DNA from 2 places in the Bradyrhizobium sp. Ken64 genome. Region 1 is predicted to be linked to the other one. Evidence: riboswitches for the same ligand, from Rfam matches in the RefSeq annotation. Region 1 holds a riboswitch; the other holds the start of a gene.
The links. A riboswitch is a leader RNA that binds a small molecule or an ion and turns the genes downstream of it on or off. The one in region 1 is predicted to bind cobalamin.
Positions count from the first base shown of each region.

Region 1 (14,400 bases):
CTGCACGTGAACAAAAGCATCGGCGGATGCGAGCCGCTTCTCGATACCCGCACGATCGAGCTTGATTTCGCCATTGGCCGAGAACGCCCATGACGATGCCGAGAGCCACGCTTCGCCGGCGGCCTCGCGCGTCTCGGGCGTGAAGGCGTCCGGGATTGCCGAGAGACCCACGCCGTATTGTCCGGGACGCGGCGCGAACACGCGCGATATGCGATGGCGATATGGATTTTCGTCGCCCTCGTCCTCGCGCGTCGACAGCGCCTCGGCTGCCGCCTCGAACAATTGCGCAAGGCCTGAGAAGACGTCGCGAAACAGGCCCGAGACGCGCAGCGTGACGTCGATGCGGGGCCGACCAAGCTCGGCAGGCGCGATGATGTCGTAGCCGGTCACACGGCCCGACGCGTGATCCCAGCGGGGCGCGAGGCCGGCCAGATGCAGCGCCATGGCAAACTCTTCGCCCGCGGTGCGCATCGTCGCCGAGCCCCAGAGATCGACGACAAGGCCCTTCGGCCAGTCGCCATGATCCTGCAGATGACGGCGGAGCAGCTCTTCCGCGAGCTTGATGCCTTGCGCATGCGCGGACGGCGTTGGCACCGCGCGCGGATCGACGGCAAAGAGATTGCGTCCCGTGGGCAGCACGTCCTGGCGGCCGCGATAGGGTGAGCCTGACGGCCCCGGCGCGACGCGCTGTCCTGCAAGCGCGACCCGCAAAGCGTCGCGTTCCGCTTCACCGCAGGCGCCGCGGCCGAACACGTGCAGGCCGTCGCCGAACTGGCTTTCCTTGAGATCGCAGACGAAGCGGTCGATCCGCGGAATCGCTTCGGCCGGCGCGGCGGCTGCATCGAGGCCAAGATCGTCTTCAAGGCCTGCCGCGCGCGCCTCGTCGCGGATCGCGGCGATCAGACGCTGGCGGCGGGCGGGATCGAGGCCATCGGCCGTCGAGTACTCGTCGAGGAGCTGTTCAAGCCTGCGCAATCCGTCGGGCACCGCTGATGCTGCGAGCTGCGGCGGCAGATGGCCGATCGTGACGGCACCCAGGCGCCGCTTGGCCTGCGCAGCCTCGCCGGGATCGTTGACGATGAAGGGATAGATGACGGGCAAATCGCCAATCAGGGCTTCCGGCCAGCACGCCTGCGACAGCGCCACGGATTTTCCCGGCAGCCATTCCAGCGTGCCGTGGGCGCCCATGTGCACGACGGCATCACAGCCCTGCTCCCGGAGCCAGAGAGAGAAGGCGACATAGGCGTGGCGCGGCGTGCGGGCGAGATCGTGATAGTCGGCATCGCGCGTGGTCGCATCGCCACGCTCCGGCTGAACCGCGATGATCGACCGGCCGCATTCAATCGCGGCGAAATGGAAGGCGCCGTCGCGACAACCCGGATCGGTCTCCGGCGCGCCCCAGGCTTGCGCGAGATCATCCTGCAAGGATTGCGGAAGGCGCGAGAGCGCTGCGCGGTAATCGGCGACGCTCCAGTTCAAGGTCTGCTTGAGCAATCTCTCGCCGAGTCCGTGGACCGGCGCGACATCGAAGCCGGCTTCCGCGAGGTCGGACACCAAAGCCTCGACCGACGCCAGCGCATCGAGACCCACCGCATGCGCGATCTGATGCGGGCGGCCCGGATAGTTGGAGAGCACGAGTGCCAACCGCTTTTCAGCAGCCGGCGTCTCCGCAAGGCGCCGCCAGGCCGCAACGCGCGCGGCGACGGCCTTCACGCGCTCATCGTCCGGCCTGTGCGCCAGATGCGAAAATTGCAAATCGGGATCGCGCGTCGCTGCCGACTTAAAGCTCACCACGCCCGCAAACAGGCGGCCGTCGACCTCGGGCAGCACCACATGCATCGCGAGGTCGCCAGGCGACAGGCCGCGGAGCGAGCTCGCCCAATCCTCGCGCCGCGCCGTGGAGAGCGCGACCTGGAACACCGGGCAGGACGCGACATCGAACGGCGTCGTGCCGTCGTCGCCCATCGCCGAGAACGCCGTCGCATTGACGATCGCGGCCGGAGGATTTTGCGCGAGATACCCGCGCAACCAATCCGCAACGCCTGGAGCCTTCAGCGAGGTGACGAACACACCATGCGCGTCGTACCCCTTCTCGCGCAGCGCCGCGATCAGGGCATCGATCGGGCCTGTGTCTGCGGCGGTGAGATAGGAGCGATAGAAGGCCACGAGCGCGCGCGGCCTGCCCTCACCCGACGCCGGCGCGGCAATGACACCGCGCGCCGGATCGTAAAAGCCCATCTCGGGCACGGTCATCTCGCCGATAACAGGTCCCGCATAGAGGCCCGAGGCCAACGCAAGCTGAGCGATCGCGGCTTGCGCCGCGACAGGGCCGCCGGTGTCGCAGAGCACCTTGAGCCGCCGCAATGTCGAGACCGGCAGGGTCGAATATGCATCCAGTCGCGTGTCGTCGCGGCCGTCGGCCGGCAACACGGCCAGCACGATGCCGCGCTCCTTCACCAGTTGCTGCAGCGCCGCGAGCCCATACGGCCAGTAGGATTCCCCGCCGATCAGACGCACGAGGATGCCGCGCGCCTGCGCAAGCGTGCGCTCGATGTAGGTGTCGACCGAGAGCGGATGACGGAGTTCGGCGAGATTGACGAGGCGTAGCGACGGCAGGCTGTCGCGGCCCCGGCGCCAGCCGGCCGCGAACGCCGCCAGATCGGAATCCGAATACGAGAGCACCACGAGATCGGCCGGGTCCTGGCCGATGTCCCTTGGTGTCGCAGTCTCCTCGAGACCGCGGCTCTCGCGGAAGACGACGTGCATCAGATACCAGATCCTGAAAGACCGAGTCCCGCCTTGATCGCGGCTTCATCAATGTTTCCGTGCTCGCCGATCACGACGAGCTTTGACTGCCTCGCACCCATGCCCCAGGGCTTGTCGAACTGGTGTCGCACGCGCTCGCCGACCGCTTGCAGCAAGAGGCGCATCGGCTTGCCTTCCACCGCGATGTATCCCTTGACGCGCAGGACGTTCTGCTCGCGCGCCAGACGCTGAACGGATGCGACCAGCGTGTCGATATCGGTCACCTCAGGAACATCAATGACGACGGATGCAAAATCGTCGTGCTCGTGATCCTCCTCGCCGTCGTGATGCGAGGGACGCGCGGCGAGATCGTTCTCGGCGGCAGCGCCGAGGCCGAGGATGAGGCGGGCGTCGATCGCACCGTCGGTGATCGCCAGCATCGGCACGCGGCGCGGCATCTCGGCGGTGATCGCCGCCTTGGCTGCTTCGAGGCCTGCCGCGCCCGCAAGATCGGCCTTGGTCAGCAGCACGATGTCGGCGCAGGCAATCTGGTCCTCGAACACTTCCGACAGCGGCGTCTCATGGTCGAGATTGCCGTCCGCCGCGCGCTGCGCTTCGACGGCGTCAGGGTCGGGCGCGAACCGGCCGGCGGCGACAGCTTCGGCGTCGGCCAGCGCGATCACGCCGTCGACCGTGATGCGCGAACGGATCTCCGGCCAGTCGAACGCCTTCAGCAACGGCTTGGGCAGCGCCAGGCCCGAGGTCTCGATCAGGATGTGATCGGGCCGCACCGGCCGCGACAGCAGCTTCTCCATGGTCGGAATGAAATCGTCGGCGACGGTGCAGCAGATGCAGCCATTGGCGAGTTCGATGATGTTCTCTTCCGGGCAATTCGCATCGGCGCAGGATTTCAGAATCTCGCCATCGACGCCCTCGCTGCCGAACTCGTTGACGAGCACCGCCAGCTTCTTGCCGTTGGCGTTGGCAAGCAGATGCTGGATCAGCGTGGTCTTGCCGGAGCCGAGAAAGCCTGTGACGACCGTGACCGGGACTTTTGCGAGCGAATTCATTCGGCGGCCTCCGGCACGACGGCCAAGGGGAGAATGGGGGGAATGCGGGCAAGCGATTGCTTGCGGAAGATCTCCGGGCGGCTGCGCCAGGGCACGAGGCCGTCGGGCGCGGCCACATAGGCTGCGGCGCCCGCGACGACGTCGCTCGCATTCGCATCCGACAGACGGCCATAGACATAGGACCAGCGGCCAGGCGCGCTGAGCGCGACCGAGCAACCCTGGTTGCAGGCCGAGAGGCATTCGACGGGAACCACGCTGACGCCGTCAGGCACGCCGGCCTCGAGGATCGCACCGTGCAGGCGCTTGCCGGGCGTCGTCTCGCCCTCGCCAAGCGTCTGGCCGGCGCGGCAGGTGATGCAGACATGAAGTGTGACGGTCATCGCTTCTTCCAGAATAAACAGCGGGAAGCGATGAGGCCCACGAACCGTTCTTGCGAAGGCCCGTTTCCCCGTCGCGGAACACCCCGTCCGCCGGTCCAAAATCGTCCGCGCTGGCAGGTCTCCCGGCTTCCGGAGCAGGGTTTCCCCTTCGATCCCCGCCTTCCCGATCCCGTAGGGGATCAGTGGCTTCGGGCATCTCTCCGGTCACGGTCGCGGGGGCGGCTGCATTTTGGAACCAAATCTTGCCGATTCGGACCCTATCGCATTCCCTCTTCGCCTGTCGTAGGACAGGAACCAACGCCGGGTCACCATTTGCCCCCGACCGCCTCTTGTCAAGCCGAAGGACCCCGTCCGATGACGTCAGAACCGGATACCCAGACGGCCGACGAAACCGACGCCCGCCACGCCTCGAAAATGGCGAAGAAGAAGGTCGCCCGCGACAAGATCATGGCGACCAAGAGCGGCGAAAAGGGCCTCATCATCGTCCACACCGGCGCCGGCAAGGGCAAGTCGTCCTCGGCCTTCGGCATGATCGTCCGCTGCGTCGCCCATGGCTTCCCCTGCGCGGTCGTGCAGTTCATCAAGGGCGCCTGGGATACCGGCGAGCGCCGCATGCTCACCGGCCATTTCGGCGACCTCTGCCAATTCCACGCCATGGGCGAGGGTTTTACCTGGGAGACGCAGGACCGCGCTCGCGACATCGCCGCAGCGCGCGCCGGCTGGGAGAAGGCCAAGGAGCTGATCCTCGACCAGAATCTCCGCATGGTCGTGCTCGACGAGATCAACATCGCGCTGCGCTACGATTATCTGGACATCGCCGAGGTCGTCGATTTCCTGGTGACCTCGAAGCCGCCGATGACGCATGTCGTGCTCACCGGACGCAACGCCAAGGACGAGTTGATCGAGATCGCCGATCTCGTCACCGAGATGACGCTGGTCAAGCACCCCTTCCGCTCCGGCATCAAGGCGCAAGCCGGCGTGGAGTTCTAAGAAACTCGCGATGGCGCGCGCCTTGATGATCCAGGGGGCCGGCTCGGACGTGGGCAAGTCGCTCATCGTTGCCGGCCTCGCGCGCGCCTTTGTGCGACGCGGCCTGCGCGTGCTCCCGTTCAAGCCGCAGAACATGTCGAACAACGCGGCCGTCACCGTCGACGGCGGCGAGATCGGCCGCGCCCAGGCACTCCAGGCACTGGCCGCTCGCGTCGAGCCGCACACCGACATGAATCCGGTGCTGCTCAAGCCCGAGACCGATGTCGGCGCGCAGGTGATCGTGCAAGGGAAACGCCTCGCGACCGCGCGTGCGCGTGAATATGCGGCGATGAAGCCGTCATTGATGGGCGCGGTGCTGGAGAGTTTTGAGCGGCTGAAAGCGCGCGCCGATCTCGTGCTGGTGGAGGGCGCCGGCAGTCCGGCCGAGGTGAACCTGCGCAAGGCCGACATCGCCAATATGGGCTTTGCGCGCAAGGCCGATGTGCCGGTCGTGCTGGTCGGCGACATCGACCGCGGCGGGGTCATCGCGCAACTCGTCGGCATCAAGACGGTGATCGACCCGGACGATGCCGCGATGATCCGGGGTTTTGTCATCAACAAGTTCCGCGGCGATCCCACATTATTCGACGACGGCTACAGACTGATCGAAGAGAAGACCGCATGGCGCGGCCTCGGCGTGCTGCCCTGGTTCGCGCGCGCCGGCGAACTGCCGGCCGAGGATGCGCTGGGCCTGAGCGATGCGCGCAAGCCGGGCCAATGCAAGATCGCCTGTCTCGCACTGTCGCGGATCGCCAATTTCGACGATCTCGATCCGCTCAAGCTCGAGCCCGGCGTCGATCTCGTGATGGTGCGGCCGGGCGAAGCAATTCCCGGCGACGTCAGGCTCGTCATCATCCCCGGATCGAAATCCACCCGCGGCGACCTCGCCTTCCTGCGCGCCCAGGGCTGGGACATCGATCTCCTGGCGCATCACCGCAGAGGCGGCCATGTGCTCGGCCTCTGCGGCGGCTATCAGATGCTCGGACGCAGCGTCACGGATCCTGAAGGGATCGAGGGCCCCGCGGGCGACACAGATGGCCTCGGGCTTCTGGATGTGGCAACGGTGATGAGCCCGCAGAAGACACTGACGCGTGTCGCGGCCGTGCATGCCGCGACGGATCAGCCGATCGAGGCTTATGAAATCCACATCGGGCGCACCGATGGGTCGGATCGCGCGCGGCCATTCGCAAGGCTGAATGGCGAACCGGAAGGCGCGATCTCGCGCGACGGACGCGTGCAAGGCAGCTATCTGCACGGCCTGTTCACGTCGGATGATTTCCGTAAGGCCTTTTTGGCGAAGCTCGACATTCCCGCCGGCGACGAGCCCTATCACGCCAGGGTCGAGAGCGCGCTCGATGCGCTCGCCGATCACATCGAGCAACATCTCGACGTCGACGGCCTGCTCGCGCTAGCGCGCTAGCGCCTCGGCCAGGCGCGTCCATTCGAGTTCGCTCCCCGGAAGCCCGAGGCGCAGCCATGTCGGCTCTCGCGCGAAAACGCGCGACCAGATATGGCGACGCGCCAGCTGCTCCTGTGCGGCAAGGGCGTCAGCCGTCCCGTAGAGACGAAACAGCTGCGTCCCGCCGACGAGCGTCCAGCCTTGCGACTGCACCATGCCGTCGAGGCGAACGCAGTCTCGCACGAGCCGCGCGGACGTTGCCTCGGCCCAGGTATCGTCACGCAGAGCACGGCAACCGATCGCGATCGCCGCTCCCGAGACCGGCCAGGGCCCCGACATCGATGCGAGCCTGGCGATGTCGGATGAATTGCCGAGCGCGAAGCCGAGCCGCAGGCCGGCAAGGCCGTAGAACTTTCCGAAGGAGCGCAGGATCAGCAGGCCCGGCCGACCCTCGGATGCAAGTGAAAGCTGCGGGGCCACATCGGCAAAACTCTCGTCGATGACGAGGCGGCCCACGCGCGGCAGCAGCGTCAGCAAATCCCTTGGTGCGTAGCATCGGCCGTCAGGATTGTTGGGATTGACGACAATGGCGACGTCGGCGCCAGCCAGCGCCTCGAGCGCGCTGACCTCTTCCACCTCCCAGCCCGCGGCCGAGAGGACCCCGGCATATTCGTTGTAGGTCGGCGCGAGGATGCGCGCGCGGCCGGGCGGCGCGAGCTGCGGCAGCAGTTGAATCGCGGCCTGTGCGCCGCCAAGCGCGACAACCGCCGCGCTCGTGCCGTAAGCGTGCCGCGCCGCCTGATGCAGCGCCTCGATCTCGGCGCGCGACGGCAACGCGCTCCACGCGCGCGAGCTCACCTCGCCCACGGGATAAGGCAGGCGGTTGATCCCGGTCGACAGATCGATCCAATCCTCCGCGCGACCGCCAAAACGCTGCTGGGCCTGATCGAGATTTCCACCGTGCTCGCGCATGCGCTGTTCTTTCACGCGAAGGCCAGGATCGCAAGGACACCGGCGAGCAGCAGCATGGCGCGGCGGTAAACCGTCAATCCCCGATCGATGTCGGCGGCAAGCGGATCGCGCGCACCTTCATTCAGCCAGGGCTCGTTGGTGGTGCTGCCGTGATAGATCCGCGGACCGCTGAGCCGCACACCAAGCGCGCCGGCCATGGCGGCTTCCGGCCAGCCGGCATTGGGCGATCGATGTCGGCGTGCGTCCCGCGTCATGCACGACAGCGCCTCTGATCGCCGTGGCGCCAGCAGCACGAACAGACAGCCGGTCAGCCGCGCCGGAATGAAATTGGCGACATCGTCGATGCGCGCCGCGGCCCAGCCGAAAGCTTCGTGGCGCTCGGAGCGATGGCCGATCATGGAGTCCAGCGTGTTGATCGCCTTGTAGCCCAAAATGCCGGGCAAGCCGAACAGCGCGCCCCAGAACATCGGTGCGACGATGCCGTCGGATGCATTCTCGGCGAGGCTCTCGATCGCCGCACGAGCAATCCCGGCCTCGTCGAGCGCTGCGGGATCGCGGCCGACGATGCGCGAGACCGCCTCGCGTGCGGCGACGGTGTCACCGGCCCGCATGGGATTTGCGACGGCAGCCACGTGGTCGTGCAACGAACGCAAGGCGACCAGCGGCCAGGCCAGGACGCCGACCAGCACGATCTGGATCCAGCCCACGGCAAGCAAGGACTGAAGCGTCCAGCCGAGCGCGACGGAGAGCGCGATCACCACGAGCGCACCGGCGAGACCCGCGGCGCGGCGGAATGCCGGCGTATCGGACGGCCGATTCCAGGCAGCGTCGATGGTAGAGATCAGCCGGCCCAGCCAGGTGACAGGATGGCCGATGTGCGCGAACAACCACGACGGCCAGCCCAACAGGGCATCCACCGCCATCGCCACCGCCATCGCACCCGCAAAACCCACGCACGCCTCCTGTCCCGCCCCTGTTGCGCAAAGGGTGGCCGAAGCGCAAGCCCCCGGCTGGCGGATTTCGGCTTTGTTTTTGGCCGCGTTTGGTGATTAGTGCAGGCCGACAGGAGACTTTATGGCGGTCATTTTGATCACCGGCGGAGCACGGTCGGGCAAGAGCAAGCGCGCGGAAATGCGCGCGCGCGCCTTACCCGGGCAGCCGGTCTATGTCGCGACGGCCGAGGCTCTCGATGCCGAAATGGAGGCGCGCATCGCGAGGCATCGCGCGCGCCGCGGAACCGACTGGATCGAACGCGAAGTGCCGCTCGATCTCGTCCCCGCGCTGGTCGCAACCGATGGCGGCGGCGCGCGGCTCGTCGATTGCCTGACGTTGTGGCTCTCCAACCTCATGCATGCGGAGCGCGATTGGGAACGAGAGGTGAGCGAGCTCGTCACCGCCCTGCCCCGCCTTAAGAGCCCCGTCGTCTTCGTCACCAACGAAGTCGGCCTCGGCATCGTGCCTGACAACGCGCTGGCGCGGAGCTTCCGCGACGCCGCCGGGTTCATGAACCAGGCCATCGCGGCCGTTGCCGACGAGGTCGAGATCGTCGTCGCGGGCCTGCCGATGAAACTGAAATGATGCCGCGCGACGAATTCTTGCGAGATGTCATCGCCGATCTCAGAACGGCGGCATCGTTCGTGACGATCCTCCCGGTCGCTCCTTCGAAGCCCGCGGCTGACGGCGCCATCGCGCGCGCGACCTGGGCCCTGCCCGTCGCGGGACTGCTGGTCGGCCTTGCCGGCGCCTTGGTCTACAAGGTCGCCAGCTGGTTCGGTCTGGCACCGAACCTTGCCGCCCTGCTCGCGCTGGCCGCGACCGCCCTCATCACCGGCGCGCTGCACGAGGACGGCCTTGCCGATACCGCCGACGGGCTCGGCGGCGGCCGCACGCGCGAGCGCAAGCTCGAGATCATGCGTGACAGCCGGATCGGCACCTATGGCGTCTGCACGCTGATCCTGTCCTTCGGCCTGCGCTGGAGCGCGCTCGCGGCGATCGCCAATCCGTGGGCAGTCGCGCTCGCGCTGTGCGCTGCGCACACTGCGGCCCGCGCGGGGTTGCCGGCCTTCATGTCGCAGGTCGCGCCTGCACGACCTGACGGCTTGTCGGCGAGCGCCGGATCACCGCCGGGCCGCAGCGTTGCGATCGCATTCGCTGTTGGAACCCTCGCGCTCACGTTCGCGCTTGGGCCGGGCAAGGCGCTGGTGAGCCTGATCCTGATCTCCCTCGCCGGCCTGATGCTGGCGCGACTTGCCATCCGCCAGATCGGCGGGCAGACCGGCGACATCCTCGGCGCGTTCGAGCAGACCGGCGAGATCCTGATCCTGCTGGTTGCCGCAGCTTTCCAGATCGGAGGGTGACGCGATGGTCGAGTTCGACGACATTTTTCGCCAGCACTTGCGCGAGCTGTTCGTGTGGCGCCGCGACGTGCGCCGCTTTCGCGCCGATCCGTTGCCTGACGGCGCCATCGATCGCCTGATCGAGACGGCCTGTCTCTCACCCTCGGTCGGCCTCAGCCAGCCCTGGCGCTTTGTCATCGTCGACGACGCCGCACGGCGTCGCGCCGTGATCGACGACTTCAAAGCGTGCAACGCCGACGCGCTGAATGCCTATGCTGGTGAGCGCGCAGCGCGCTACGCCACGCTGAAACTGTCGGGTCTCGAACAGGCCCCCGGCCACCTCGCCGTGTTCGCGGACAAGGCCAGCGACACCGGTCACGGCCTCGGCCGCGCGACGATGCCGGAGACGACGGAATATTCCGTGGTCGCGGCGATCACCGCGATGTGGCTGGCCGCGCGCGCCGACGACATCGGGCTTGGCTGGGTCTCGATCCTCCATCCGGATCGCATCCACGCCATTCTCGACGTGCCCGACACCTGGAAATTCATCGCCTATCTCTGCATCGGCTATCCCGAGATCGAATGCGACCGGCCCGAGCTGGAACAGGCGAAGTGGGAGCAGCGGCGGGGTGCGGAAGAATTCACGCTGCGGCGTTAATCAGGCCACGCCGGAGATCCGCTGCGAATGAGCAGTCACAAACGCATTTTTTCATCAATTGTGGATGCCGGCTGTTCGGGCTAAAGCATCGGGTTGGGGCAAACCATCATGCAAAGACATCCATGACCGAACGGCCTTCCGCTCTCGCGGTGGATCGCCGCGGGTTCATTCGCCTTGCCAGCACGACCGCCGCGGGGTGGCTGGCGCTCGGCGCGACATCTGATCGCATGCGCGTCGTCGCATCGCTGACCGCATTGCCGCTCGACGACGAACTTACCAGAAGGAGCATGATCGACAGCCCGACCTCCCGCCTGGGTGGCCTCATCGTGGGCTTGAGGCAGCGAGGCTGGGTCGAAGGCGTCAATTTCCGCCTTGAGCTCCGTTCGACCTTCGGCGCGCCGGATAGACTGAAAACCGCGGTTCAGGAATTGCTGGCGCTCAAGCCGGATGTGATCCTGACCGGCTCGACGATCGAAACCGCGGCCGTCCTCGAAGCCACGAAAACCATCCCGATCGTGTTCGCGACCGCCAACGATCCCGTCGGCAACGGCTTCGTCGAAAGCCTTGCCCGTCCCGGCGGCAACGTGACCGGCTTCACCAACAGCACCGCCGAGATGGGTGGCAAATGGCTTCAGCTCATCCGGGAGGCCGTGCCGGATCTTGCGCGCGTCGGCATCCTGTTCAACCCGGCGACCACACCTCGCGGCGGCCGCTTCTTCCTCGATTCCATCGAACAAGAGGCAGCACTGTCCGGCGTGTCCGTGGTCCCCGCCCCCGTCAGCGCGCCGACGGAGATTGACGAAGCCGTCAGACGCTTTACCGAACCGCCCAAGGCCGCGATGATCGCGCTCGTCGACAGCTTTCTGGTGGTCAACCGGCAGGCTATCATCGCGGCAACCGCGAAGCATCGCGTGCCCACGATCTACCCGTTCCATTATTTCATGGATGCGGGCGGGCTGATGAGCTACGGGCCGACCCTCGAAGTGCGCTCGGCCGACTACGTCGATCTCATCCTGCGCGGCACCAAGGCCGGCGATCTTCCGGTGCAATCGCCGCGGAAATATGAGCTCCTGATCAACCGCACGGTCGCCCGCACGCTGGATTTGACGCTCCCATTCACGCTGCTCGCGCGCGCCGACGAGATCCGCGAGTGAACGAGACGATCGACCAGGGAGATTTGCGGCCGCCTGCCGGCCGGCTGTTCCGCAAATACCTCTACTCGATCGTCGCGCTCGCTTTTGCCGCGCTCGCCATCAACACCGGCTTCGACGTCTGGTTCTCCTATCGCGAGCAGAAGCAGCTTCTGGCGGCGACCCAGCGCGAGCAGGCAGCAAGCGCCGCGATCCAGATCGGCCAGTTCATTGGCCAGATCGAAAACCAGATCAGGTGGCTCTCGCGCCTGCCCCCGGAGCTGTCCACGAACGAGGACCAGCGCCTGAACGCCATCCGCCTCCTGCGCCTCTCGCCCGCGATCGCGGAAATCGCCGAGCTCGACGCCCAAGGCCGCGAGCAGGTGCGCGTGTCGCGCCGCGTCGCAGACAGGATCGGCAGCAAGGCCGACCTCTCCGCCTCGCAGGCCTTCCGCGGCGCCAATGAAAGCCGCGCCTATTACGGACCGGTCTACTTCCTCGGTGACACCGAGCCGTTCATGACGCTTGCCACGCGCGGAACCGGTCTCACGCCCGATGTGATTGTCGCCGAGGTCAATCTTCGCTTCATCTGGGACCTCGTCGCCGGGATCAGGGTCGGCAACACCGGCAAGGCCTATGTGGTCGATCGGATGGGGTTGTTGATCGCGCATCCCGATCTGTGGCCGGCGTTGCGTCGCAGCGATCTCTCCGGCCATGCCGACGTCCGCGCCGCGCTCGATGGCATCGGGCCGCCCTCGGGCGGCCTGGTCAAGGAGGATCTGTCCGGTCAACGCGTGCTGTCGACCTATGCGACCGTCCCCTCGCTGGGCTGGCTGGTGTTCGTCGAGCTGCCGCTCACCGAAGCCTTTGCGCCGATCTATGCGTCGATCGGACGCTCGACTTTTCTCCTGGTCATCCTGCTGGCATGTGCGGTGCTGGTCTCTCTCTTTCTGAGCCGGCGCATGACCGTGCCGATCCAGATCCTGACGCAGGGCGCGCGGCGGATCGGCAGCGGCGACCTCGGCCTGCGGCTCGCGATCAAGACCGGTGACGAGCTGGAGGCGCTCGGCGATCAGTTCAACCGGATGGCTGCTCACTTGCGCGAATCCTATGCGACGCTCGAGCGCAAGGTGATCGAGCGCACCTCCGAACTGGAAAGGACCCGCGACCAGGCCCTTGCCGAGCACGATGCCGCCGAGCGCGCGCGCAGCGCGGCGGTCGCAGCCAACGAGACCAAATCGCGCTTTCTCGCGGTCGTCAGCCACGAGCTACGCACGCCGCTGAACGGCGTCATGGGCGTGCTGCAAACGTTCGACGACGGCAGCCTCGGCGAAGTGCAGCGGCGCCACCTCACGACCGCGGCCGCGTCGGGCGAAACGCTGATCGCGCTGGTCGACGGCATCCTCGAATATGCGCGCCTGGAGGCCAGCGCCGAGACTCTGGAGACCCGCGATTTCCGCCTCGACCAGCTCATCGAAACGGCCGCCGATCTGATGCGTCCGCAGGCCTCTCACAAGGGCCTGACCTTCGATCTCGCCTGCGATGCGACGATCAACACCTCCGTGCATGGCGATCCGGTGCGGCTCAATCGCATCCTGCTCAATCTGATCGGCAACGCGATCAAGTTCACCCCGCGCGGCGGCATCGGCTTGAGCGCGGCCGCCGAGGCACATGACGATCATGTCCTGCTGCGCATCACCGTTCGCGATACCGGCATCGGCATCGCGCCCGACATGCACGAGCGGATTTTCGAGGATTTCGTCCAGGCCGACGACAGCATCGCGCGGCGGTTCGGCGGCACCGGCCTTGGACTGGCGATCGCGCGGCGCCTCACCCGCCTGATGCGCGGCGAGCTCACGGTGGCGAGCACGCCGGGTAAGGGCAGCTCGTTCATGCTTGAGGTCCCGCTTGGCCTCGCCACGACCGACATCGCGCAAGGCGCGGTTCAGCCGCCATCGCGGCAGCTTCGCGTGCTGCTGGTCGACGACGACCCCGTCAATTGCGAGGTCGGTGAAGCGATGTTGAAGAGGCTCGGCCACCACGCCACCATCGCCACGAACGGCGCGTCGGCCATCGCACACGCGCGCGACCAGGCGTTCGATGTCATCCTGATGGATCTGCACATGCCCGACATGGACGGCGTCGAGGCGGCATCGCGGATCCGAACGCTCGATCTGCCGACCATGCCGCGCATCATCGCGGTAACCGCCGACATGTCGCGCCGCGCCCGCGAGCGGCTCGCGGGGGCAGGCATTGCCAGGATCGTCAGCAAGCCGATCCTGATCAATGCGCTGCGCGAGGCGATCGAGGACGATGCCCAGAACCAGCCAGCGGCGGCGCAACTCGCCGCAGGCGCGTTGATCGACCGGCATTTCCTCGATGACCAGAAAGAGCTGCTGGGCGCGGCGCAGATCGCAAAACTCCACGACCTGCTGGAACAGACCAGCGAAAAGCTGGTCGAGGACATCGCCAAGGCAGCAGTGATTGGCGATGCCACGCAACTCGCACGCTGCGTGCATCAACTCGGCAGCGGCGCGAGTGCGCTCGGCTTGGTCCGCTTGTTCGAGCGCTGCCGTGAGGTCGAACTGGCGGCGGTCACGATGTCCACGCCCGAATGCCAGAGTGCCGCCCGCGAGCTCGCCGCGCTTCGAAAGGCCTCGATGAGCGCGCTGGACGATCTG
Region 1 is NZ_JBVVPA010000012.1:148,303-162,702, reverse strand. It holds gene cobN (cobaltochelatase subunit CobN) at 1-2,766, opposite strand, end outside; gene cobW (cobalamin biosynthesis protein CobW) at 2,766-3,815, opposite strand; gene AC0L2F_RS20850 (DUF1636 family protein) at 3,812-4,195, opposite strand; cobalamin riboswitch at 4,291-4,509, opposite strand; gene cobO (cob(I)yrinic acid a,c-diamide adenosyltransferase) at 4,550-5,185, shown strand; gene AC0L2F_RS20840 (cobyric acid synthase) at 5,196-6,644, shown strand; gene cobD (threonine-phosphate decarboxylase CobD) at 6,633-7,595, opposite strand; gene cbiB (adenosylcobinamide-phosphate synthase CbiB) at 7,607-8,548, opposite strand; gene cobU (bifunctional adenosylcobinamide kinase/adenosylcobinamide-phosphate guanylyltransferase) at 8,670-9,173, shown strand; gene cobS (adenosylcobinamide-GDP ribazoletransferase) at 9,170-9,952, shown strand; gene bluB (5,6-dimethylbenzimidazole synthase) at 9,957-10,589, shown strand; gene AC0L2F_RS20810 (ABC transporter substrate-binding protein) at 10,712-11,743, shown strand; gene AC0L2F_RS20805 (hybrid sensor histidine kinase/response regulator) at 11,740-14,400, shown strand, end outside.

Region 2 (14,400 bases), on a different contig from region 1:
AGCAACTGGTCTCAAGCCGAGCCGTCGGGACGCCAAAGCAAGGAGAGGCTGATTTCCTGCCCGTCCGCGTAGCCACGGACGGACCGATATCATGACATCCGACGGCTTGCGTCGGTTGGCAATCGGCAGGTTGAAAGGACGGAACTGGAAATGAGCGAAGAAGAACTGAGACAGCAAGCGGCCAGTTGGTGGCGAACCTCCATTTGCGATATCGCGCCAGGTCGCATCGCCTATCGGGGTTATCCAATTGAAGATTTGATAGGCCGCGTTTCCTTTCCCGCCATGATCTGGCTGATGTTGCGTGGCAATCTGCCGACGCCAGCACAGGAGCAGCTGCTGCAAGCTGCGCTGGTTGGATCCGTTGACCACGGTCCGCACGCGCCCTCCATTGCAATTGCCCAAATGGCGGTGAGCTGCGGCCTGCCCCTGAATGGCGCAATGGCCTCGGCAATCAACACGCTCGATGACGTGCATGGCGGAGCAGGGGAGCAGGCTATCGAACTCTACGAGGATGTGCTGCGACGGCGCCAAGGGCGAGAGATCGAGCAGGCCGCTGGCGCTGCAATCGACCATTTCACCGCAACCCGCAGCAAATATCTGCCGGGCTTCGGCCACCGGTTTCATCCAGTCGACCCGCGCGCGGCCCCGCTATTGGCGCTGGTGGATGCCGCAGCTGACGAGGGCAGTGTCGGCGGCGATTATGCCAAGGCCGCTCGCGCGATCGAGCGGGTGATGCAACAGCGCAAGAGCATGCTCATTCCGATGAACATCGATGGCGCGACGGCGGTCATTTACGGCGAACTGGGCTTCGCCTCTCCGCTCGCGCGGGGGATCTTCTGCTTGTCGCGCGCGGTCGGAATCCTGGCTCACGCCTGGGAGCAAACTGGGCGCAACGATCGCAACAAGGGCCCAATGCCCAAGCAGTTCGGCTACAAATACGAGGGCCAGCCGCGTCGCAGGCTGGAAGGCGCATCATAAGCATCTCGAAAACCCGCCCAAGCTGATGGAGACCAGCGTGTTCTCGTCGATGCCGGCGGAGTTTCGTCGCCCGGGTGTTTCTTCGGAATGGGCAGACGCGAACCGCGGGGCATATCCAGTAGATTGTTTCATCGAGGGACCGTCGTTCGACCAGTCCGGGAATCTCTATGTCGTCGAGATCCCCTTCGGCCGCATTTCCGGATTTCACCGGAGGGCGTCTGGTCTTTGATCATCGAATACGACGGCTGGCCGAACGTCTGAAGGTTGCTCCGGACGGCCGGGTGCTCGTGTCCGACTATATCAACGGTCTCCTGGAGCTCGATCGACAGAGAGGGACCATCCGGCCGTTGCTGGGCCACCGCAATTCCGAGTCCTTCAGAGGCTGCAACGAGCTGCATATCGCGACCAAACGCGACATCTATTTCACCGATCAGGGCCAGACTGGATTGCACGATCGTACCGGCCGGGCATTTCGACTGTGCCCTGACGGCCGGATCGACTGCTTGATTTCTAATGGCCCGGGCCCGAATGGCCTGGTGCTCAGTCCGGACGAGACCGTAATGTACGTTGCAATGACGCGCGACAATTGCATCTGGCGCGTACCGCTGATGCGTGATGGCGTGGGGAAAGTCGGACGATTCAGCTGGTTCTTCGCGACGAGCGGTCCTGACGGACTGACGGTCGATCAAAAAGGGAGGCTCTTTGTCGCGCATGATTCCCTCGGCCACGTCTTCGGTGGGGCCAAACGGCGAAAGCGGTCCGCTTGCATCCAGTCCTGCGCAGGGTGGAAGCTGCACGAATGTCGTATTGGACGCGGCACTCGGCGCATTGCTCATTACGGAATCTTCTACCGGATCAGTGTGATGGCTGATCTCGCTCACCTTCCTCGAAATTCGCCAGCAGGAGTGGCAAGGTGGTGCGGAATCTTTTCACGCGCCGGTCCGCCGCACCAAGCTGCAGGAATGAGTGTGGTAGACGACTGGCTAGCCAGTCGCCGAGAGAATGTAATTGGTGACGAATGGATGGCGTTTGTGTGCGGTGATCTCAAACCAGAGCCGGTAATCGCACTGCATGGGAAGCGCAAAAGAAGGATTCGTAATGCTGGGTCGGGCTCCGCCCGGAACGGGCCGCCGCCGACCTGTCGCCTTTTGGTCGGGCGGGTCGCGGTATCGCTTCCCACAACGCAGAATGATTGATCGCCGATATTTTCGAACGTTCTCGCCAAGAAGGCCGAAGAGGTAACCGCTCGCGGTGGGAGTCAGCACCGCATCAGCGTCAAGGTTCTCGATCATGCTTGGCCGCGACGCACGCGTGAAGCGTTCGTTTTGAGAAGGAACAAGCCCAGGATTTACTGCTTGAAGGACTTTACCGATAGCACGCTAGCCCAGAGCGCTTCAAGTGTGTGGCGCAGAGGTCGTACTACTGTCAGAGCCTCTTGCGCGCGCGCAATCCTCCAACCCGATATCCCCTCTCCTCGTAGAAGTGGCGTACCCGTTCTAGGGCCGGATAACCATCCGGAGGCAACGCAACCTCAATCATCTGCCAGCCGCGTCGCTTCGCCTCCGAATCTACCGCCTCGAGCAGATGCCGACCGCAGTCAGAGCTCCGGAAGTCACGAGAAATCCATAGCTCCTGAAGCACGCCGTACGCTCCGGCTGCTCTCACGGCCTGTACGGCCGAGATGCTAGCTAACCCTACAATCTGCCCGGTGCCTTGTTCCTCAACGACAAAAATGAAGCCCTGTTCGGGATGCTGAATCAGGCGCAACGCCGCCTGCTTCGCGCCTTGAAGGCTGAACTCCGATCCGGGGCCACCTAACTCGGAAAGTAGCTCTTTGACCGCTTTTGCGACCGCGTTCTCATCTCCTGGCACGCTCTTGCGCAAAGCCGTGCACGCGCTGGACGTGCCTTGCCCTTCAGCACCAACACGAACACCCGACCTGGCCCTCTGGGGGAAATTCATGCTCAGGAGGATACAGAAAACGCAATTGAGAGCAACTATCAGGCTCGGTAGGAAGCAGCACGTCCACACTCGCTATAGGCAACAGAGCTGAGGTAATTGCAAGCCATTGCCGTTCTCAGAATCGACTGCGGCTTGAGCAGCTGCGAACTCATGATGGACTGCCTTCGATTGGAAAACATATCACGGCACACGCCGGTCATGCCGATCAAACATTCGTAAGAGTGATTGCCGATCGTCGCTCACGAACTACTCGCTTCAACAAATCGTGCGCCACGATGATCGCAGCGCCATAGAGCGTCAGCTCGGTGCGTCCGAAGGAGAGATTCCCACCTCGCGTGCGTCACTCGTACTTGCGCGAAGCGCGACAGGTATCATACGCGTGCGTCCGATAAAATCGTCTGAGCAAGATCGCGAAAGATTTTGCACACCAATGCACTATCTTAAGCTTATCTCGAACAATCGAAAGATATCGGGAAGCACAGCTTGTTTGGACCTTCGCTCCTCGTTTAAGGCACCGTCACGGAACAGGAGTGGTTGCGATGGAACATGGGCAGGCCGAACTGGTCGGAGGGAAACCTGTAATCTTCGGGCAACGTAAGGTGCGGCCGCGGGCGTGCCTGGCCGTCGGCAAGCGGCATCTGCGCGCCTTTCTACGGGATGTGCTGGAGGATATGGGGTTTGTTATCAGCGAATGCAGGACTGCTGACGAGTTGCCGCACGTACTCCGCACGGAGTTCCCTGATCTGATCCTGCTCGGCATTGGCTCGGACCGCATCGAGCCTGGACGATTGCTCGAGATACTGGTACGCGAAGAATTTGCAGGCCGAGTGCTGGCGTTCGGAGCGCGCGAGTCGATCATCATGGCGGCAGTGCAGCAGGTCGGTAGTGAATATGGACTTGCTATGCTGCCGCCGCTCAGGGCGCCGTTTGCAGCCGAGACGTTGCGCGATCGGATCGGCATGCTCTTGCCAAGAGAGCCGGCGCCCCGTCCCGCGGTCCATGTCGGAGAAGCCTTACACGCTGGCTGGCTTGAGCTCTGGTATGAGCCGAAGTTTGACGCGTGTACCCTTAGCCGCCGCGGCGCCGAGGCTCATGTGCGAATGCGGCACCCGACCTGGGGCGTTGTTCCACCGGCCTATTTCATCCCGGAATCTCACGATCCGCATTTTAGGAACTTGTCGCAGTTCGTGATCGACCGCGCGATCAAGGATTGGCAGTATCTTCTGGAGCAGCAAACTTCGATCGATCTCTCCATCAATCTCCCGGCAGCATTCCTGATTGACCCGCAGGCGGTACGCGATCTCTGTCGGCGCATGCCGTCGCACGCCGCTTTCGGCGGTTTGACGATTGAAATCGAGAGCGTGGAAGCGATCCAGAACCTAGATCTCCTGGTCGAGGTTGCGCGTGAGGTTCGCTTTCACAACATTGGCCTTGCAATCGACAATGTCGGTGCCAATTGGCCGCAGCTGATGGGGATGACAAAATTCCCGTTCATGAAATTGAAAGTAGATCGTCAGTTCGTCGGCGGCTGCGCGAATGGGCCCCTCAAGCGAACGGTGTGCCGCCATATCGTCGATCTAGCCAAAGAGTACAATGTGCGCACCGTCGCCGAAGGTGTGGAGAGCCAGGCTGACCTAATCGCTGTGGCCGAACTCGGCTTCGACCTTGCGCAGGGCCATCTGTTCGGAAAAGCCATGCCACTGAAGCAATTTGCACAGTCATCTTTCAACCCTGCTCCAGCTCGTCCAAAATAGTTGCGAGTGGCTGAGTGCGGCCAAGCGACGCTCGCGAGCACCGCCATGCCTACTCGGCACCAGGCATGAGGCTGAGTGCAATTCAGTCGGTCTGCAAGGCCAGTGTCGCTCGTCCCGCCGCCACTTCATTTCCCTCCGAAGCTTGTTATACCACAGGCCCGTTTTGGCAAGCCTCCAGCGAGTCCTCCACGCAGCTAGCGTTGCAGCCATGAGCGAGGCTTGCACAAACCTCCAGTCGGGGTGTGTGACCGGAGGTTTGCCGAGATCCGACGTAGACCTGCGTCCGTTCGCGGGTTTTGTCGCCGCCGGTGGAGGAAGCGTCAGCCTCGCTTGCCCCCGCGCTGACGTGCCAAACAAACCGACGGACGCTTCCAGCTTCAAGTCGCGACTGACTCTCGCAAGAGGGCCCGATGGCTCGTAGCCTGAAATTGAAGCGACCTGTTGCTGTCGCAGACGCAACATGGTCTCAGACCCGGGACAGCCGAATTGGGCAAATTGCCCAACATTGAGCGCGTCTGCGTTTGGCACGGCATTTGAAAGGGATCGCCCATGGCATCGCTCGCCTAAGGAGTCGGAAGGCATGGCTTACAAGATCGTCGCTTCGCAATGCACCGTTTGTGGCGCATGTGAGTTCGAGTGTCCCAACGCGGCGATCAGTCTGAAGCGTGACATTTACGTTATCGATGCCAAAAAATGTACGGAGTGCGAGGGCCATTGCGACACGCCGCAATGCGCGGTGGTCTGTCCGGTCCCTGACACCTGTGTCCCGTCCAAGACAGGATAGGCAGCCCGCGACCAAAAGGCCTCATCGCTCGATTTCGCGAACGAAGTTGTAGATGTGGGACCTTGAGGAGACCACGACCGCATGGAGCGCATCGAGGTCGATTAACATCGTTATGAGCTTAAGACGCTGAGCGACGCCGAGGGACCCCTCAAAGGGCTCTGTCGGAGGACACCGTCGAATTTGTCACGAACAAGGACAAGGCCCTCGATGCTCAGTGGCCGCGTTACGGCCTATCGTCGCTGGCGGCGAGTCGAGGCGAGGCAGGCCCGGCGTCGAGCGGCCGCGGACGCATCGAAGCCGGCGCAAAGGTCGCTCAGCACGTGAACACCTAGTGCACCGAGAAGATCATCTTGGCCAACCTCACGGAGGCGGACGACCTCGTGCCTGGTCGCGGGCCCGCCGAACACCAAGGAGCCGACCTGATCATCCGTTCGGTCCTGGAGCAATCCGGCTTTCGAAATGTCTAGGGAGCCTCGTGGGCTGTGACCAAACGGATGCCGGCCGAGGATGATCGCACCTTCCTGACGCGCAGGTTCGAAAAGCTGCTGACGGAAAAGGTCGCCTCCTCGCGATCACACAGATACCGAAGGCCGCCCGGGTTCGTTCCGGTGGTGGAGCTCAACCGTTACGCGAGCAGGGAGCGAATGCATTTCAAAAGCGGAGCCTCCACAGATGCGGGCGTGTTCACTAGGCCGCGAGCAAGACCGTCTTACCTGCCTAGTGCGCTCGTAATCGCTTGGGCAATGTCGCAGCGAGAATCGGTAGGTTGACGCATCGATCCTCGTGCGCATAATCCAAGCCGTCGCGGTCTCCGGATTTCGTTTGATCCGGAGCTAAGAGGGAAGCCGGTGCAATGCCGGCGCTGCCCCCGCAACTGTAAGCGGCGAGCCGCTGTCCAACGAAGTCACTGAAGCCATGCGGCTTCGGGAAGGCCGGACAGCAGCGACGACCCGTGAGCCAGGAGACCTGCCTCGACAAGATATCGTCCACGGGCGGGGCGTCCCGGTGTGCGCCAAGCAGTTGTCGCTCACGCGATGTTCGCTGTCTGCGTCCGCCATGGCCTTTGCCCCAACATGGGGTCTAAGCTATGTCAATCCTTTCGCTTCCCGTTGCCACACTGGGGACGTCACGCATCGGCCCACGACGCGAACTCAAATTCGCGCTCGAGAGCTACTGGGCGGGAAAGTCCAGTGAAGCCGAGCTCCTCGAGGCGGGGAGTGGACTTCGTGCCGCTAATTGGGCACGGCAGAAATCCCGCGGTGCGACCGTCATTCCTTCGAATGACTTCTCGCTCTACGACCATGTGCTCGATACCAGCCTAATGGTCGGCGCCATTCCCGACGTTTACGGCTGGAGCGAAGGTCCTGTGTCGCTCAAAACCTACTTCACCATGGCGCGTGGCGCTCAGGACGGTGGTCACGCTCAGCATGGGCCCGGCGTAGCCGCACAGGAGATGACGAAGTGGTTCGATACGAACTACCACTACATGGTGCCGGAATTTCACCAGGATCAGATCTTTAAGTTTGCCTCTCGGAAGCCGATCGAGGAATATGAGGAGGCAAGAAGCCTCGGCTATCAGACGCGGCCCGTCCTAGTGGGCCCAGTCACTTTCCTGAAGCTCGGCAAAAGCGTAAATCCCGCATTCAATCCGCTCTCGCTGCTTGATCGGCTCCTCCCCGTCTATGTCGATGTTCTCCGCGAACTAGCCTCGCGCGGCGCTGAATGGGTTCAGCTCGACGAGCCATGCCTAGTGATGGACGTCGACGAAGGATCTCGGGCGGCTGTCCGCCGGGCCTATGCTCATTTCGCTAAGGCCGTGCCGGCCCTTAAAATCATGCTGGCCACATACTTCGGGGCTGTCGGCGACAATCTTGAAACAGTCTTGGCCTTGCCCGTTGCCGGGCTTCACGTCGACCTGGTTCGTGCACCTGACCAGTTCGACGCGATTGTCGCCAGAGCGCGTAGAGATCTCGTGGTCTCGCTCGGTGTCGTTGATGGTCGCAACGTGTGGCGCTCTAATCTGCCGGCGCTACTCGACCAACTTGCTCCTATGGTCAAAAAACTGGGCAGGGACCGTGTTCAGATTGCCCCCTCCTGCTCGCTGCTTCATGTTCCGACCGACATTGAGCTAGAGATCGATCTCGATCCCAATCTGAAGACGTGGTTGGCGTTCTCAGTGCAGAAGATCAAGGAGCTTTCGATATTGGGCAAAGCGCTGGCTGGCTATGCTGCCGATGTGGCCGATGAACTCACGCTCTCAGAGGATGCATCCGTCACCCGCGAAACATCGCCGAAGATCCACAGTGCGAACGTCGCCGGACGAATGGCCGCGATCGACGATAGCATGCGTCGCCGTCGCAGTGCGTTCACCCAGCGCGCCGACGTCCAGCGCGTCGCCTTCGCATTGCCAATGTTTCCAACCACAACCATCGGATCCTTCCCGCAAACGGCGGACGTCCGCAATGCGCGTGCAGCTCATGCGCGGGGAGCGCTGAATGACACGCAGTACGAGCAGCTTCTGAAAGCGGAGACAGCCCATACCGTGCATTGGCAGGAAGATATCGGCCTGGACGTGCTCGTGCACGGCGAGTTCGAGCGCAACGACATGGTTCAATACTTTGGCGAGCAGCTGTTGGGTTTCGCATTCACCAAGCACGGCTGGGTTCAGTCTTATGGCTCGCGGTGCGTTCGTCCTCCTATCCTGTTTGGAGATGTCTCCCGCCCGAAGCCCATGACCGTTAAATGGTGGCGACATGCGCAGTCTCTGACCAAAAAACCCGTCAAGGCTATGCTGACCGGACCGGTGACGATCCTGAACTGGTCGTTTGTCCGTGACGACATCCCGCGGAGCGAGACATGCCGACAGATCGCTCTCGCGATCCGAGACGAGGTCATCGACCTTGAAACAGCTGGAGCGACCATGATCCAGATCGACGAGGCTGCGTTGCGGGAGGGATTGCCGCTGCGCAAATCGCAGTGGAAGGACTATCTCGATTGGGCAGTGGACAGTTTCCGCATTTGCTCCTCCGCTGTCGCTGACGGAACTCAGATCCATACGCACATGTGCTATTCCGAGTTCAACGAAATCATCGATGCGATCGCAGCAATGGATGCCGACGTCATTTCAATCGAGGCGTCGCGCTCCAAAATGGAATTGCTCGACGCTTTCAAGAGCTACAAATATCCTAATGAAATCGGGCCGGGCGTCTATGACATTCATTCACCGCGCATTCCCGCAGCAGCCGAGATCAAGCAGCTGATTGTGTTGGCGCGGCAGCGGGTTTCCGATCGGCAGCTCTGGATCAATCCCGACTGCGGACTGAAAACTCGAAGATGGGAGGAGGTGCGTCCCGCGCTCGTCAATATGGTGGCCGCCGCACGCGAGTTGCGGGCCGAGGCATGATCGTACGGAGCGTGTCGCCAACGTATCTGTGAATAAGATGAACGCCCTTTGGGAGCTCGCGATATCCTTGCGAGCTTCCAAAGTTTCCAGCGCCTACGAATGCCGGTTTGCCCCGGCGGAGGCGATCGCATACAGCGGCGACAAGCTCGAATCCGGCGGACGACCGCGTGCCGGCCATACCGATTAGGTGACATATTCCAAGTCACTTACGCTCGACGCGAACCACGGTCCTATCGCTTCATTTATCCATCCCATGGATGCGTCCCATCACAAAAATCTATTTTACCGCCCTTGCGGAATTTCATACCTAATTTGCGCCTTCGCGCGGTCTTCGGGAAGATTTGCTGGTATTCGGCGGTGCCAAAATACTGGCGCGTGACGGCAAACTGACGGTTGAGTTTCAGGGCTCGGCAGTCAAACCGCCTGCGCGATGGATCCCAGCTCCATCAAGGCGCTGCCCGTGCCAACCGGACAGCTGGCAAGTGGTGAGCAAGTCCTGAAGTTCACGACAGGAGCGGAAGGCAAGCGGCTCGCTAAGTTGTGCAGAGCGATATCCGCTTCTGCTTGTTTGACGGCGAATGCCCTCGTCGTAAGTCGATCGCCGGTAGTCCTCCCTACCGACGAAAGCTGGAACCATGCGGAAAGCAGCGTCGCTCCCGCGTGACTTTCGCCCGGCCTCGCATTGAGGCCGGGCGGCTGTTTATGTGCCTGCTTATCAGTGACAGCAGGGGATCATTCATTTTGGCGTCATTGCGGGACCCCGGGTTCTTGGAGCGCATCTGTTGCTGTTCGGCAGGGAATGAGGCCGGTGCTGCTAAGGCTATCTGTCTATTGAAGGCTTTGGTGTCGTGTTGGTACGCGTTGGTAGTACCGGATATTCGATCCTAGGCAGCCGACCGGTCAGCGAATTCAAAAATGCGACAATGTCGTTTTCCTCCCTATCGCTAAGCTCGGCGCCGAGCTGGATGTCACTCATTAGGGCAACAGCTTGCTTCAGGCTCCAAACCTGGCCCGAATGGAAGTAAGGGGCTCGCAACGCGACGTTCCGCAATGGCGCCGCGCGGAAGACATATTCGTCGCCAGCCGCCCTGGTAACCGCGAACCGGCCCTTATCGGCGTCCGGAAGCACGCTTGCGTCCGGCTTTTTTATCACGCCGAACGGGAAGTAGGCCTGTCCACCGAGATTGATTCCATTGTGGCAAGAGGAACATCCCTTCGCCATAAACAGCGCCAACCCTGACTTCTGCTGATCATCGAGAGCACGTGTATTGCCCTCCAGATACTGATCGAATGGAGCCGCAGGTGTAATGAGAGTCGCTTCAAAAGCCTCGATCGCCTTCGCAAAATTTTCAAAGGTGACCGGTCTCGCTTCGTTCGGAAAAGCGTTCTTGAACAAGACGACGTAGCTGGGCATTGAGTTCAAGATACCGAGCACATGATCTGGAGTCGCATTCATTTCGGCACTCGCCTGCACAGGGCCGGTGGCTTGCGCCTTGAGGTCCGCGGCGCGTCCGTCCCAAAATTGCGCCGCATTGAACACTGCGTTGTAGACAGTTGGGGCCCGGCGCAGGCCGACCTTCCAGCCGTGACCAACGGAGGTCGGACCGGCATCGACTCCGCCGGTGCCGAGATTGTGGCACGTATTGCAGCTAATGATTCCGCTCGCCGATAGCCGCGGATCGAAGAACAGCATCTTGCCAAGCTCGACCTTTCCATGCGTCACTGGATTGTCTTTTACTGCAGGAATGACCGAGGGTATTGGATGGAAGATCTGCTTGGCGTTTCTCATCAGATCATCGTCGGCGTTAGCTCCTGACGACATCAGCAGCCCAATAGCTAAAATAGATGCTTCAGCGACAAGCCGAAGCTCCGGGATTGACATGTTCATACACCGCCTCATTAGTTCTGATTGTTAAACAAGGAAACCGTCGAAAGCGATGCCACGCGTTCCTCGACGGTCCGGCGCAGCATGCAGCGGGGCATCTGGAGCGAGGCTGCATCAAAATGCGCGACTTTGCAGCTGGCCGCCGGCGTTCACGCACGGGCTTGAGGGGCTTACGTGATTCGCGAGTTCGCTTTGAGCTTAGATCGCGGCCTTTCTGTTGGTTGATCAGCCTAGCGCCTCAACGTTCGGCGTGATGGTCGATCTGACAACAACAAGTGTGCCGCAAGCAGTAAGCTGTCCGGTGGCCGCATCGGTGCTCCATCGGGCGATTGGGTGGCCAATACGCTCCCGCAAGGTTGATGTATCCGTCTTACTCCGCTGGCCGCGCTCAGCGCTCACGGTGTAATTGGACAATTAGCAACTGCGATGCCAGTTGCGTCCGAGATGCAAGTTGCTGATTTAGTTGTAGAACGGGTCCGGACGAACAAACAAAGTCTGATGTCTTGGTGTGATCACTACATTCAGTGTCACAGATCCCACAAGCGCCAGGCCCGGCTAGAGGTGATCGTAGATACTTTTGTGGTGAGGTTCGCTTGCTAGCTTGCCGGCCGCACGCGGGAACGGCGGTAACAAGACCTACGCAGCTGGGCGAGACACTGAGAGGCGCCCGGCGGTGCGCATCGTTCACGATTTCGCCGAGCCCAGCCGACTGAAGCCTCTCCGACTTATATCCAGGCCGCTCTGGCGCGCCGTCACCACGAAGCCCGGCTCGTTGGTAAGGACGAGCCTCAGGACCGAACATGGCTTGTTTCAATTTCACCTGAGGTTCGCTGGCATGGCAATTGCCGTGCTCAAGTCTGAAAGGCGCGGCTGCCCAGAGTTTGACGGTGCGACCGTCCGATTAATCGCTACTCCAATTCGACAGGGACCGGCCTGACCCCTGATCCCGCGGGTGTTGGTTGGATTACCTAGTCGGCCCACTCACGGGCTGCTGCTAGCTTTTGAAATCCTGCGGGCTGAGGCGAAATAAGCTGAACTTCTGCGGGAGCAACCGCTACTTCGTGCTCTTGCGTTGAAAGACGCCGATACAAGAGGACACGTTGGGAGGAGATCGTGACATCATGTCCGCGGATGGCCCAAGTCCTGAGATCTATCGGCGTGTTAGCGAGGAAGGACGTGATTGAGCACTCGTCCATGGCTGGTTCAAGTTGGATACGGTATCCGTGATGGCTTCGATTGACGAGCGCTTGAATGAGATCAGATCTGTACGGAATGACATTTGGCGTTGTCGCGCAAGGCTTCAAAGCGAGCTAGATGATCTCCAGCGTAAGATGCTCGAAGAGCGTCTGCTTGAGCGGCAGTCTGCCTTTGAACGGCTCGTCTCGGCCACATTTCCTTTTACATTGAGATTGTGAAGCAAAATTTCGGGACCTGTGCCGCGGGAGCATTCCGCGTTAAATGGCGTCCGCTCACAGAGCGCCTGCGCCTGGGTCAGGAATGTAGCGCTCCGGCGCCGCGGGCCGTCGCGCCCCTCATGGCCGCCGCCGACCTGAAAAGCTCGGCCCCTAGCCTTGGTTCACCGACGTGCTGCCCGCTGCGCACCGACAATGAAATCGTTCCGGCCCCATCCAAGGGCACTGCCGGGGGATCCCGCTCGCCTCGCTTCTGCGACACCGCAGTCACCGGAGTAACGTTGATCCGGCAGAGCGATCGAAGGAGCTTGAATCGCCCGTAGCGTCAGATTGTACAGAGCAGGGAACGATATTTCAGATCAGGTGCAGTCGAATGATAAGACCCGCTCTCGCTTTTGTACTATGTTCCGCTCTCGAGTGGATCGGGCTAGGCATGGGGGCGGTTGCGGAAACAAGGCGGTACGCGTGCACGATCACTGCCGCCGATCGAGAGCCGGCCGGAGTTCGGAATGAGCGGATTATTCTCACCGTTCAATATGGCTGCCGGATCGCTGGTGGTCTCTTGACCGACGCGGGGATCACAGCAGTGTCGGTCAGCGAGTGGGCTGCTGACAAAGGGACATACTTGGCCTCCATGGAATTTCACCACGCGCTGGAGGGAGTTGCACTTGGGCAACTCTCCGAGGCGACCGACTTCTCTAGCATGGAAGGCGAGCAAGGCATTGGGGTCGCAACTTCCGGCACGACAGTTTTCACATTCGCATCTGGTTCATTGGCCGACCTTTCAGGGAAGACTCTTAAATTCACGACAAAACCCACCGGCCTACGTAGCTTCGAGTTGGAGTTCACAGACTGGCCAGAATCTCTTCTATGGAAGTGACGCGTGTCTTATGCTGAATTCCGCAGGCGCGCGCACACGAATACTGTCCATACTCTTAAGCACACACATATGTGGTCCCCGGCCGATATATGCCGTCCCCCAAGACGAGCACACCCGCAACAGGTTAAGCCAAAACTCCGAAGGCGCTCGAGCGCGGTAGAGCGTTCAAATTGACCTTCACGCGGTCCGATCAGCAGCTCTTTGGCCGCCGATCCGCATATGGGACGATCTGGCCTCGCATGGCAGCGCCTGCGCGACGCGGAAGCTATCAACACGGAATAAATGCAGCCCAACCGCCTCCCGAACGCGGACGAGTACCAACTCAAGGCAGCCCTCATTGTACACTGAAGCGGTTGATGGCGGAGCGGGAGATCACTCAGACCGAAGCCGCGAAGCTCGTCGGCGTGAAGCAGCCCAACATCTCCAAGCTGCTTCAAGGGCAGTTCAAGTTGGTTTCCGTGGAAGAGCTGCTGCGCATGCTGGCGGCGTTCGATCAGGACGTCGAAACAAAGATAAAGCCACATCGGAAGCGTGGCGAAGGGGGCCGGATCACGTTTATTCGGGCCTAAGAACTGCCGAAACGGAGGGTTCATGACATCTAACCCGACGGCGGCAAAAGGGCCCATGAACTCACCCTGCAGTGCCCGATCTGCAATCGAGATTCGGCTGACTGAATCCTTCGCCCCCGCTGTTCTCGCCGAGGCCCGCCAGCGTTTCCAGGAACAACTGGGCGAAGGACGCGAGGTCGCCCGAGAGACCGAAGCGCTTCAGCAGGAGCGCGAGAAGCTCAAAAGGGAAGATTAACGGGTCTAACGCTAGGTCGTGAACCGACGCGGCGGCTTAGTGCAGCAGCCAACTCGTCCCTACAGAAGCGAAACGCGCGCGAGTACCGCCGGAACAGTGGTGATGCACCAATTTACGAACGTTGCAATGCGTGAAATCCGCACCTGAGCACTTCGGTCCGAGGTCTTGGCCCTTTTTACCATAATTACCTGGGCAAGAAAAATACCGTTCAAGTGGACCATCGGCGCGCTGTTCTGCAAAAAGGCTGGCGGAGCGCGTTAGCAAAACTGGTTTCAATGGCGATTGATACACCACACAACGGAGGTAAGCGTAAGGAATTTCGATCCTGTCCTGGAACGAGAAAGGATAAATCGACCAGTGGTCCGCATCCCACCTGCCTTATCTCGACTGCCGACACTTGCGAAGCTGCCGGCCTTTCCGTGAATTCGCTCAAACTGTCTGACGCGTCAGAATCCGATGTTCCCCTTTGTCGAACTACGCCGAACGCAAAAGCTGCAGATTGTTTGATGCGGAAGCGCCCTGTGTCGTAGCCGGCAAA
Region 2 is NZ_JBVVPA010000021.1:45,767-60,166, forward strand. It holds gene AC0L2F_RS28420 (CaiB/BaiF CoA transferase family protein) at 1-95, shown strand, start outside; gene AC0L2F_RS28425 (citryl-CoA lyase) at 151-978, shown strand; gene AC0L2F_RS28430 (SMP-30/gluconolactonase/LRE family protein) at 1,146-2,174, shown strand; gene AC0L2F_RS28435 (GNAT family N-acetyltransferase) at 2,404-2,862, opposite strand; gene AC0L2F_RS28440 (EAL domain-containing response regulator) at 3,480-4,694, shown strand; gene AC0L2F_RS28445 (4Fe-4S binding protein) at 5,275-5,478, shown strand; cobalamin riboswitch at 6,267-6,466, shown strand; gene metE (5-methyltetrahydropteroyltriglutamate--homocysteine S-methyltransferase) at 6,566-8,881, shown strand; gene AC0L2F_RS28455 (cytochrome-c peroxidase) at 9,702-10,769, opposite strand; gene AC0L2F_RS28460 (helix-turn-helix domain-containing protein) at 13,415-13,627, shown strand; gene AC0L2F_RS28465 (hypothetical protein) at 13,650-13,862, shown strand.
Region 2: linked by a shared signal. The riboswitch ahead of metE (5-methyltetrahydropteroyltriglutamate--homocysteine S-methyltransferase) and the one ahead of AC0L2F_RS20850 (DUF1636 family protein) in region 1 are both predicted to bind cobalamin.